2 regions of the Nitrobacter hamburgensis X14 genome follow, and region 1 is predicted to be linked to the other one. Evidence: riboswitches for the same ligand, from Rfam matches in the RefSeq annotation. Region 1 holds a riboswitch; the other holds the start of a gene.
What was found. A riboswitch is a leader RNA that binds a small molecule or an ion and turns the genes downstream of it on or off. The one in region 1 is predicted to bind S-adenosylmethionine.

Region 2: linked by a shared signal. The riboswitch ahead of NHAM_RS01110 (O-succinylhomoserine sulfhydrylase) and the one ahead of metX (homoserine O-acetyltransferase MetX) in region 1 are both predicted to bind S-adenosylmethionine.

Annotation. Positions count from the first base shown of each region.
Region 1 covers NC_007964.1:743,399-748,719, forward strand. The annotation lists gene NHAM_RS03505 (pyridoxal phosphate-dependent aminotransferase) at 1-678, opposite strand, end outside; gene NHAM_RS03510 (chorismate mutase) at 815-1,666, opposite strand; SAM riboswitch at 1,826-1,905, shown strand; gene metX (homoserine O-acetyltransferase MetX) at 1,996-3,195, shown strand; gene metW (methionine biosynthesis protein MetW) at 3,197-3,865, shown strand; gene NHAM_RS27430 (hypothetical protein) at 4,337-4,510, opposite strand; gene NHAM_RS03525 (TIGR02594 family protein) at 4,778-5,321, shown strand, end outside.
Region 2 covers NC_007964.1:237,811-243,131, reverse strand. The annotation lists gene NHAM_RS01125 (OpgC family protein) at 1-608, shown strand, start outside; gene NHAM_RS01120 (SGNH/GDSL hydrolase family protein) at 605-1,366, shown strand; gene NHAM_RS01115 (SGNH/GDSL hydrolase family protein) at 1,366-2,349, shown strand; gene NHAM_RS01110 (O-succinylhomoserine sulfhydrylase) at 2,453-3,646, opposite strand; SAM riboswitch at 3,717-3,796, opposite strand; gene NHAM_RS01105 (2'-deoxycytidine 5'-triphosphate deaminase) at 3,960-5,066, shown strand.

The sequences.
Region 1 (5,321 bases):
GGCAAGGCCGTGGATCTTGGAGAATGTGTGCGTCAGCACCGTGTTGCCGGTGGTCGCCGCCAGTTCGATGCCGAGCTCGTAGTCGTTGCGCGACACATAATCCGAATAGGCGGCGTCGAGCACCAGCAGCACATGCGGCGGCAACCCGCCGTGCAACCGCTTGATCTCGTCGAACGGCAGATAGGTGCCGGTCGGGTTGTTCGGATTCGCGAGCCAGACCATTTTCGTCTTCGGCGTCACCCGCTGAAGGATCGCGTCGACGTCGGCGGTGTAGTCGACCTCCGGCGCGACGACGTTTTCCGCGCCGTTTGCGGTGGTTGCGATCGGATACACCAGAAAACTGTGCGTGGTCGAAACCGCTTCGTCGCCGTGGCTGAGATAGACGTGCGCCAGCAGATTGAGGATTTCGTCTGATCCCGCGCCGCAGATGATGCGGTCGGGGTCGAGGCCGTAGGCGCGCCCGATGGCTTCACGCAGCACGCGCGAGGTGCCTTCCGGATAGTCCTGAAGATGCGCCACGGCATTGCGATAAGCGTCCATCGCTTTCGGCGAGGGGCCGAACGGCGTTTCGTTGGCTGACAGCTTGAACACCTTGCGGCCCGCTTCCGGCACCGGGCTCTTGCCGGGCGTATAGGGCGCAATATCGAGAATGCCGGGATTCGGCACCGGTCGGGACATCATGGACTCCGGACTAGAGCATTTTCCGGCTAAGTGGAATCCGGTTAGCCGTAAGAAAATCCTCTTGATCAATAGCTCGCGCGTATTCGATCGCAAAACCGGTATCCCGCTTTTGCGGAATACGCGCTAGCGGGACTTAACTTTTGGACGCCCCGCTGGAAGGCATCGTATAGCGTGTTGCGTGGCTGCCGACGAGGGCCGTCGAACGGACCGATGCGCCCGCCTCAAACAGCGCCGATTTTATCGTGTCGAGGCTGGTGCCTCCAGTGACGGACACCAGCAGCGCAGCGCCGTCGAAGGCGGTATCGGGCACGGCAACGATCTCGGCGAGCGGCGACAGCGCACGGGCGGTATCGGCATTCCAGCCGGACACGCGCACGCTCCAGGTCTCCACTTCAGTGACCCGTGCATTGTCGGCGACGCGCGAGACCACGAACACCGGCAGCGTAGCCGGATGGTCGGCGCGCTCGATGAAGGGCAGGCGGGCGATGATTTTCGGCGCGCCCTCGGTCTCAAGCGCGAGCCACCATGGCGCACGGCTCGAGGTCGCCGAGACCAGGGCAAGGTCGCCTTTCGAATTCGCCACGGCCTCCACGGCCGCCTGCGCATTGAAATGCGGCACAAAGGGCACCGTGAAGCCGAAGTGGAAGCGTGCGGAATCCCGCATCGCGGATTCGCCGAGCGATAGATCGGCATGCAGCGAAAACGGCGCCTGCACGTAGGTGAAGGTCGAGATGATGACGCGCCAGATGCTCTCGACGGTGTCGAGCGGCAGGATGCCGCGATGACGCTGCGCCAGACGGCGCATCATGTCGGCTTCGCGCGCCGGGCGGAACGCGGAGCCGATTTCCTGGGTCTGCTTCACCGAGATCAGGCGGTCGATGATGTCGCCGCGTCGCATCAGCAGGCTGTGAACCTGCTCGTCGATGGCGTCGATCTCTTTGCGCAGCTCGTCGAGCGAGGGCGGCGCCGGGGGTGCCTTGGTCATGGGTAATTCGTCGGCCGCGCTTAGTTCCACCACGGGCCGCATTGATAGGAAAGAAGGCGTACGAAAGCAAAGAAAACATGGCCCGCCTGGGTCTGCGATCGTCAGAGTCGCGGCTGCATGGGCCTTATCTTGACGAAAAAGGCATCTAGGATTAGGTTCCGATCATTCCGTGGTCATTTGAGCCGGCCGGCTTGCAGCCACGTTAAACAACTCGCTAAACAGGCCGGGGACAGCAAAATCCTGATCCCGGCCGAACCCATGTTCAGGCCGGTTTTTTATGGCCTGTAATCCGCGGTTTCTTCGAAGCCTCGGAGGAGGTCAGTGTCAGGATGGTAAACGCGCAATCGGTACCGACCCCGGCTCACGCCGAGTATCGAGCCCAGGAAGCAGACCATCCCACCTCGCAGGTCGCGATGTTCGCCGGCGATCAACCGCTGCCGCTCGATTGCGGCATCGATCTCGCGCCTTTCCAGATCGCCTATCAGACCTACGGCGAACTCAACGCCGGAAAGTCCAACGCCATCCTGGTCTGCCATGCGCTGACCGGGGATCAGCATGTCGCCAACGTTCATCCGGTCACCGGCAAGCCCGGCTGGTGGGTGACCCTGGTGGGGCCCGGCAAACCGCTCGACACCGACAAGTATTTTGTAATCTGCTCGAACGTGATCGGCGGCTGCATGGGTTCGACCGGTCCCGCCTCGACCAATCCTGCAACCGGCACGGTATGGGGGCTGGATTTTCCGGTCATCACCATCCCCGACATGGTGCGCGCGCAGGCCATGCTGATCGATCGCCTCGGCATTGACACGCTGTTTTCCGTGGTCGGCGGTTCCATGGGCGGCATGCAGGTGCTGCAGTGGTGCGTCGCCTATCCGCAGCGCGTGTTTTCGGCGCTGCCGATCGCATGCAGCACGCGCCACTCCGCGCAGAACATCGCGTTTCACGAGTTGGGACGGCAGGCGGTGATGGCCGACCCCGACTGGCGCGACGGCCGCTATGTCGAGCAGGGCACCTATCCGCACCGGGGTCTCGGCGTGGCGCGGATGGCCGCGCACATTACCTACCTGTCGGACGCGGCGCTGCATCGCAAGTTCGGACGGCGGATGCAGGATCGCGATCTGCCGACGTTTTCGTTCGACGCGGATTTTCAGGTGGAGAGCTATTTGCGCCACCAGGGGTCGTCGTTCGTCGAGCGCTTCGACGCCAACAGCTATCTCTATCTGACGCGGGCGATGGATTATTTCGACATCGCGGCCGATCATAACGGCGTGCTGGCCGCCGCGTTTCGCGATACGCGGACACGGTTCTGCGTGGTGTCGTTCACGAGCGACTGGTTGTTCCCGACCTCCGAATCGCGCGCAACCGTACATGCGCTCAATGCCGGCGGCGCGCGGGTCTCGTTCGCGGAGATCGAGACCGATCGCGGCCACGACGCCTTCCTGCTCGACCTTCCCGAATTTTTCGACATCGCGCATGCGTTCCTGGTATCGGCGGGAAAGACCCGCGGTCTGGCGGCCGCAGGTGAGTGACATGAGCGTCGAGCAACCGACCCTGCCGCTGAATGACGTCGCGCCGCTGACGGGCGGCTGCTATCGCGGCGATCATCTCCTGCTGGCCGAGATGATCGCGCCCAATTCGAAGGTCCTGGACGTTGGCTGCGGCGACGGTGACCTTTTGCAGTTGCTCGAGACACGCGGCATCGACGGCCGCGGCATCGAACTGTCGCGCGAGGGCGTCAATCACTGCGTCGCCAAGGGGCTCGCGGTGGTGCAGGGCGACGCCGACACCGACCTCGTCAACTATCCCGACGACGCCTTCGACTATGTGATCCTGTCGCAGACCCTGCAGGCGACGCGGCAGCCCAAGGCGGTGCTGGAAAATCTGTTGCGGATCGGCCGCCGCGCCATCGTATCGTTCCCGAATTTCGGCTACTGGAAGATGCGTGTTCAGCTTCTGGTCGGCGGCCACATGCCGCGCACGGACAACCTGCCGGCGACGTGGTACGATACGCCGAACATCCATTTCTGCACCATCAAGGATTTCGTCCAGCTCTGCGGCGAGATCAACGTCAAGATGGAGCGTGCGGTCGCGCTCGATCTTTACGGCCGGCCGCTGCGGTTCAACGCGCCGTGGTGGTTCTGGAACATGTTCGGGGAGCAGGGCGTGTTTCTGCTCAGCCGAGGAGAGAAGAACGAGTAGCAAACATCGACCGGTCCCTGATCCCGAACGCCACCTGGAGCGTTTTCGCTTCTGATGGAATCAGAAGCGGTCTCTATTATTTTGATTTGACGCGCTTTCTTCCCGCGAACGGCACCCACTTCGCTCGAAAACGCTCTGGCCCGGCCGGTGGCCATAGTCGTTCGCGAAGCCGGCAGCGCCTGCTGTTTCAAGTTGCTTGGTGCTTCGGCGGCACTCGGCGCGGACCTTGGTCGGGCTTCGCCGCCTCATATCCCGAGCCGGCGCCGGTGCGTGTCAGGACAGCGCGCGCTTCGGCGCCTTGATGCCGACTTGCAGGGACGAATACGCCCCCACCGACAGATCACCTCGGTGAGCGCCAGCGGCTGACCGACGCGCGGTCTTGGTCTTGAGATCGTCGAGGATTGCGATCGCATCGTCGCGGAAGTCCTCGTAGCAGGAACTGTCCGATACGGAATATCCTACCGCGCCGGGTCAGTGATGCTGCGGCGTTTGCGCGAGAAGTCGCGCTCCGCTCCCGGCTTGCATGGCTGTTGGAAGCCTCGCGGCGAAATCGTGCACGAACAGGACCGGCATGCCGGTGCCGGTTTCCTCGAAGGAGAGGCGCGCGTTGTCTTTGGTCGCGGCGTCACGGCATGTCGATTCCATGAAGAGGATTGTTTGCCGATGGTTAGTCGTAGACATGGGAAGTAAAACGACGACAGACGAAAACGTGCGTGGGTGTGTTCTGCGTTTAGTGCCGTTCAGCCATGTTTTCGCGTGCCGATATTCCTGTCGCAATACAGCGTGCGACTTCTTTGACGTGAAATTATCGTATCGACGCCATGTTTTAGACATATTTAACCTTTTTAGGCGGGTACGGTGATTCTTTGTTAAGGATCGCGCGACACCGGAGGGTGTCACAGGGGTGCATGTATGTTTCAGTTAGTTGCGTTTCGCCGGCTGCCGCGTATCCTGGCACTGGCGGTGTGTTCGTTGGCGGTCGTCGCATTCGCGGCTCCGGCCTCGGCAAGGCCTCATCATCGTGCGGGACATCACGCGCACGTTCATCACCACAAACACCATCATCACGTTCGCCGTCACCACCGGTATCGCCATCACCAGCACAGGCACCGTCACACGCGGGTGTCGCGCTCGCGTGCGGACGAAACCGGATTTTCGGACGGAGGCTTCGTGTCGAATATCGTTTCCGAAGCGCGCCGCTATATCGGCGGCAATCCCACCGGCCGCAGCCGACTCTGGTGCGCGCGCTTCATGAACATGGTTCTGGCGCGCTCCGGGCATCGGGGAACGGGCTCCGATATGGCGAGTTCGTTCGCGCATTACGGGCGGCGGGTCTCCGGCCCGCAGGTTGGCGCCATCGCCGTCATGAGCCGACGCGGCGGCGGCCATGTCGGCGTCGTCAGCGGCGTCGATCGGCGCGGCAATCCCATTGTCGTATCGGGCAATCACGGCCGTC
Region 2 (5,321 bases), 510 kb from region 1:
CGCTGCCGGCCTATCCCAACGGGGTCTGGTTCTTCAATCCGTTCGCCTGGCAACTGCTGTTCGTGTTCGGCGCGTGGTGCGCGCTGGGAGGCGCCAAGCGCATGTCGCGCATCCTTTCGTCGCCGGTCACGCTCTGGATTTGCGCCGCCTATCTGCTGTTTGCCTTCTACACGACGCTGACCTGGCATGTGCCGCAGCTCAACCATTTGATGCCGGGCATCGTCGAGCAGTGGATGTATCCGATCGACAAGACCAATCTCGACGTGCTGCGCTTCGCCCATTTTCTGGCGCTGGCCGCGCTGACCGTCCACTTCCTGCCCAGGGACTGGCCCGGGCTGACCTCGCCGTGGCTGCGGCCGCTGGTCCTGTGCGGCCAGCACTCACTGGAGATTTTCTGCATCGGCGTCTTCCTGGCCTTTGCCGGGCAATTCATTCTGGCCGAGGCGTCCGGCGGCGCCGGGCTTCATTTCGTCATCAGTCTTTGCGGAATTCTCATTATGTCCGGCGCCGCATGGGTATTTTCATGGTACAAAAAGGTTGCCGGCAAGGGTGGAAGTCGTGCCAAATCCGCCGACGGCGACGCGGATCTTGCAGGAGGAGGAGCATGAGGGCCGGCTGGACGTCGGTCTTGCTGCTGCTGGCCGGTCTGACGGCCAGTGCCTTCGCGCGCGCCGATGATCCCCCCAGGAGCTGCGACGTTCCGGCCTATCTGCTGACCAGCGACAGACCGCTGACCCGGGTCGCCTCGGCGGTCAAGGCGGGCGGCCCGCTCGATATCCTGGTTGTGGGCAGCCGTTCCTCAACCATTCCGGGGGCGGAGGGCGACGCCTATCCCGCGAGATTGCAGGCGGCGCTTCGCGAGAAATTGCCGGGCATCACCGTGAACGTGTCCGTGGAACTGGAGCCCCGGAAGACCGCCGAGGATATCGCGCCCGGCCTCGGCAAGCTCGCACTGGCGAAAAAGCCGACCCTGGTGGTGTGGCAGACCGGCACCGTCGATGCGATCCGCTCCGTCGATGACGACACCTTTCACGATGCCATCGACCACGGCGTAACTGCATTGCAGAATGCCGGGACTGACGTCGTCCTGATGAATATGCAATACAGCCCGCGTACGGAAACCATGGTTTCACCGACCTCCTATATCGACAACATGCGGGTGGTGGCGCAGCAGCACGACGTTCCGCTGTTCGACCGGTTTGCGATCATGAACCATTGGAATGAAAGCGGCGAATTCGATTTGTTCAGCCCGGTGCGCGGTGCCGATCTGGCCAAACGCGTTCACAATTGTCTCGGCCGGGCCTTGTCCACATTCGTGATCGATACCGCTCATATCAATCCTGCCGAACTCGGGACCCGGCGCTAATGACGATCCACAGCCGCTTCTCCACAACCGCCGTCCTGGCTGCGCTGGCGATCATGGTGATGGGCACATCGACCTCGACCGTGGTCGCGCAAACCGCGCCGGCAAACGCCACGGCGCGGCCGACGGGCAGCGCGGGCCTGTCCGCACCGGCTTCATCCGGCGTTGCGGCTGCGCGTTCCGGCACGCCGACGCAGAACCTGTCAGGAAAGGCGACCGACAAGGTCAAGGCCGTTGCGGACCGCCCTCGCGACATCTTCAACCGCGTCCCCTGTCTGCCGCCGAAGGGCGTCTCGCAGTCGATGGGGTCGCTGCCGCATGTGGCGGCCAAGCTTGCCGCCAACAAACCGGTCGTCATCGTCGCCTTCGGCTCGTCATCGACGCAAGGGTACGGCGCGACGTCACCCGAATTCACTTATCCGAACCGGCTGGCGGCCCGGTTGCACCGCAAGTATCCAGCGGCCGCTATTACCGTGATCAATCGCGGCAGGGGCGGCGAGGACGCGCCCGAAATGATGAAGCGGCTGCGATCGGAAGTGATCGATGCCAAGCCGGACATGGTGATCTGGCAGGTCGGCACCAACGCGGTGCTGCGCAATCTCGATCCCGCGAGCACCGCGAAAACCGTCGAAGCCGGCGTCGCGACCATTCAGGCCTCGGGCGCCGATCTGGTTCTGGTCGATCCGCAATACGCGCCCGCCGTCAATGCCAGGGGCGAGAACGCCGGCAGGATGGTCAGTCTGCTGAGCAGGGTCGCGCACCACAGGCACGTCGGGATTTTTCCGCGCTTCGAGGTCATGCGCGACTGGCACGATCGGCAGTCGCTGCCGTTCGACACCTTCGTGACCAAAGACGGCCTGCACATGAACGACTGGGGTTACGCCTGTTTCGCCCAGTTGCTCGGCGATGACATCATCCAGTCGGTGGACCAGGTCCAGGCCGGCGTCAGCCCGCCGCAGGCGGCGACGGCCTTCCGGCCGTTGTAACGGACCCTTCGTCATTGCGAGGAGTGAAGCGACGAAGCAATCCAGGTTCTTTACATGACATACATCTGGATTGCTTCGCTTCGCTCGCAATGACGAAAAAACATCACACCGTCTCCAGCGCGGCGACGAGATCCTCGATCAGGTCGTCCTTGTGTTCGAGGCCGGCCGAATAGCGGATGAAGCCTTCGCCGATGCCCAGGCCGACGCGGACCTCCGGGGCGAGCCGCTGGTGGGTGGTGGTCGCCGGGTGGGTCACGAGGCTCTTGGCGTCGCCGAGGTTGTTCGAGATGCGCGCGAGCTTGAGCGCGTTGAGACAGCGGAAAGCGCCCGCCTTGCCGCCCTTGACCTCGAATCCGATCAGCGTCGAGCCGGCGCGCATCTGCTTTTTCACGAGCGCCGCCTGCGGATGGTCCGGCCGGCCGGGATAGATGAGGCGGGACACTTTCGGATGCGACGCCAGCGCATCCGCGATCGCGGCGGCGCTCTCGGTCTGCTGGCGCACGCGGACGCCGAGCGTCTCCAACCCTTTCAGGAGAACCCAGGCGTTGAACGGCGAGATCGACGGCCCGGTCTGGCGTATAAAGGTTTGCAGGTGCTCCTGGACGAAGGCGTTCGAGCACAGGATGACGCCGCCGAGCGTTCGTCCCTGACCGTCGATGTGCTTGGTCGCCGAATACACCACGATGTCAGCGCCGAGCGCCAGCGGACTTTGCCAGATCGGCGTCGCGAACACATTGTCGACGATCAGCCGCGCGCCGGCCTGATGCGCGATCTCGGCGATACCGCCGATGTCGAGCACGTCGAGCGTCGGGTTGGTCGGGCTTTCGATGAAGCAGCTTTTCGTGTTCGGCCTCATCGCCTTGCGCCACTGCTCGAGATCGAGGCCGTCGACCAGCGTGGACTCGATACCGTAGCGCGGCAGCAGATCCTCTACCACATAGCGGCAGGAGCCGAACAAGGCCTTGGCCGCGACGACGTGATCGCCGGCCCTCAAGGGCGCGAGCATCGCGGTCGTCACCGCCGCCATGCCTGTCGCGGTGGCGCGCGCCGCTTCCGCACCTTCCAGTTCGGCCATGCGCTGCTCGAACATGGCGACGGTCGGGTTGGAGTAGCGCGAGTAGATGAAACCCGGGTCCTCGCCCTTGAACCGCGCCTCGCACTGTTCGGCGGTGTCGTAGATATAGCCCTGGGTCAGGAACAGTGCTTCCGAGGTCTCGGCGAACTGCGAGCGCATCGTTCCGGAATGAACCAGCCGGGTTTCAGTACGATATTGGGCGGTGGGCGAAGACTGCGACATGTGACCTCCTGCGCGACCGCCTTGAAAAACGGTCACAAAAAAACCGGCCTGGAAAAATCCACAGGCCGGGATCACATTGTCCCCGGCCTGTTTAGCAACTTATTTAACGTGGCTGCAAGCCGGCCGGCTCAAATCACCACGGGACAGGTCATGCCTAATCCGGCATGTGCTTTCCGTCAAGCCAACGAGTTGACATTCGCAAAGACACTCGCTGAAACGGGACGCGAATGTTAGAACCAGACCGCCAGCCATCGGACAACCGGTAAAGCGTCTGTTATCAGGGCCTATTGGCGAGAGCCGCGAGGACGACATCGTGCCATTCACGCTTCCTCCAGACGCCAATGGCATTCTGCCCGACCGCATGATCGCGGCGATGGCGGACGCGGGGCTGATCCTGCCGGAATACCCATTCGTCGAGAGCCAGATCCAGCCGGCGAGTCTCGATCTGCGGCTCGGCGCCATGGCCTATCGGGTGCGCGCCAGTTTTCTGCCCGGGCCGGGCGCAACGGTGGCGGAGCGCATCGACGAGTTGAAGCTGCACGAAATCGATCTGTCCGACGGCGCGGTGCTGGAAACCAACTGCGTCTATATCGTGCCGCTGCTGGAGAGCCTGGCGCTGCCGCCCGAGATCGTCGCCGCCGCCAACCCGAAAAGCTCGACCGGGCGGCTCGACGTGTTCACCCGCGTGATCGCCGACGGCACCCGGCGCTTCGACATGATCGGCGCCGGCTATCACGGCCCGCTTTATGCGGAAATCAGTCCGAAGACGTTTCCGGTGTTGCTGCGCGAGGGATCGCGGCTGTCGCAGGTCCGCTTCCGCAGCGGCGACGCCATTCTCGATGCCGACGAGCTCGATGCGCTGCATGCACGAGAGAGGCTGGTCGATAGCGACGACACCGAGTTCGCCAACGGCGTAGCGCTCAGCGTCGATCTCTCCGGCGAGAACGCCGACGGCTTTGTCGGCTACCGCGCCAAGCGTCATACCGGCGTGATCGATATCGATCGCCGCGGCCGCTATGCGGTCGGCGAGTTCTGGGAGCCGATCGCGGCGCGGCCGGACGGCAGCCTGATCCTCGATCCCGGCGAGTTCTACATCCTCGCATCAAAAGAAGCGGTGCAGGTGCCGCCCGATTACGCCGCGGAAATGGTGCCGTTCGATCCGCTGGTCGGCGAATTCCGGGTGCATTATGCCGGCTTCTTCGATCCCGGCTTCGGTTATGCCGGCGCCGGCGGACAGGGTTCGCGCGCGGTGCTGGAGGTGCGCTCGCGCGAGGTGCCGTTCATTCTCGAGCATGGCCAGATCGTCGGCCGTCTCGTCTATGAGAAGATGCTGGCGCGGCCCGACGCGATCTACGGCCAGCGCATCGGCTCCAGCTATCAGGCCCAGGGCCTCAAGCTGTCGAAGCATTTCCGGGTGTAGCGAACCGGAGGCGGAAAGCGGTTATTGCGACGGGGTGGCGCGCAGCTTCGCAAGCGGCGGCTAGTTGTGGGATGAGGAAATTGTGCAGCGGTTTTCCGCCCGCATCCTGCTTCTCAAAATATTGGAATCGATCGCGTTCATGATTTCGGATCGATTCGATCCACAAATCATCGTGATCTAGTCGCTCGCGAGCGGACTTGACCGGTTCGCCGATCCGGCCAGGGTCTGATCAATGTCGTTGAATCAGACCCTTGC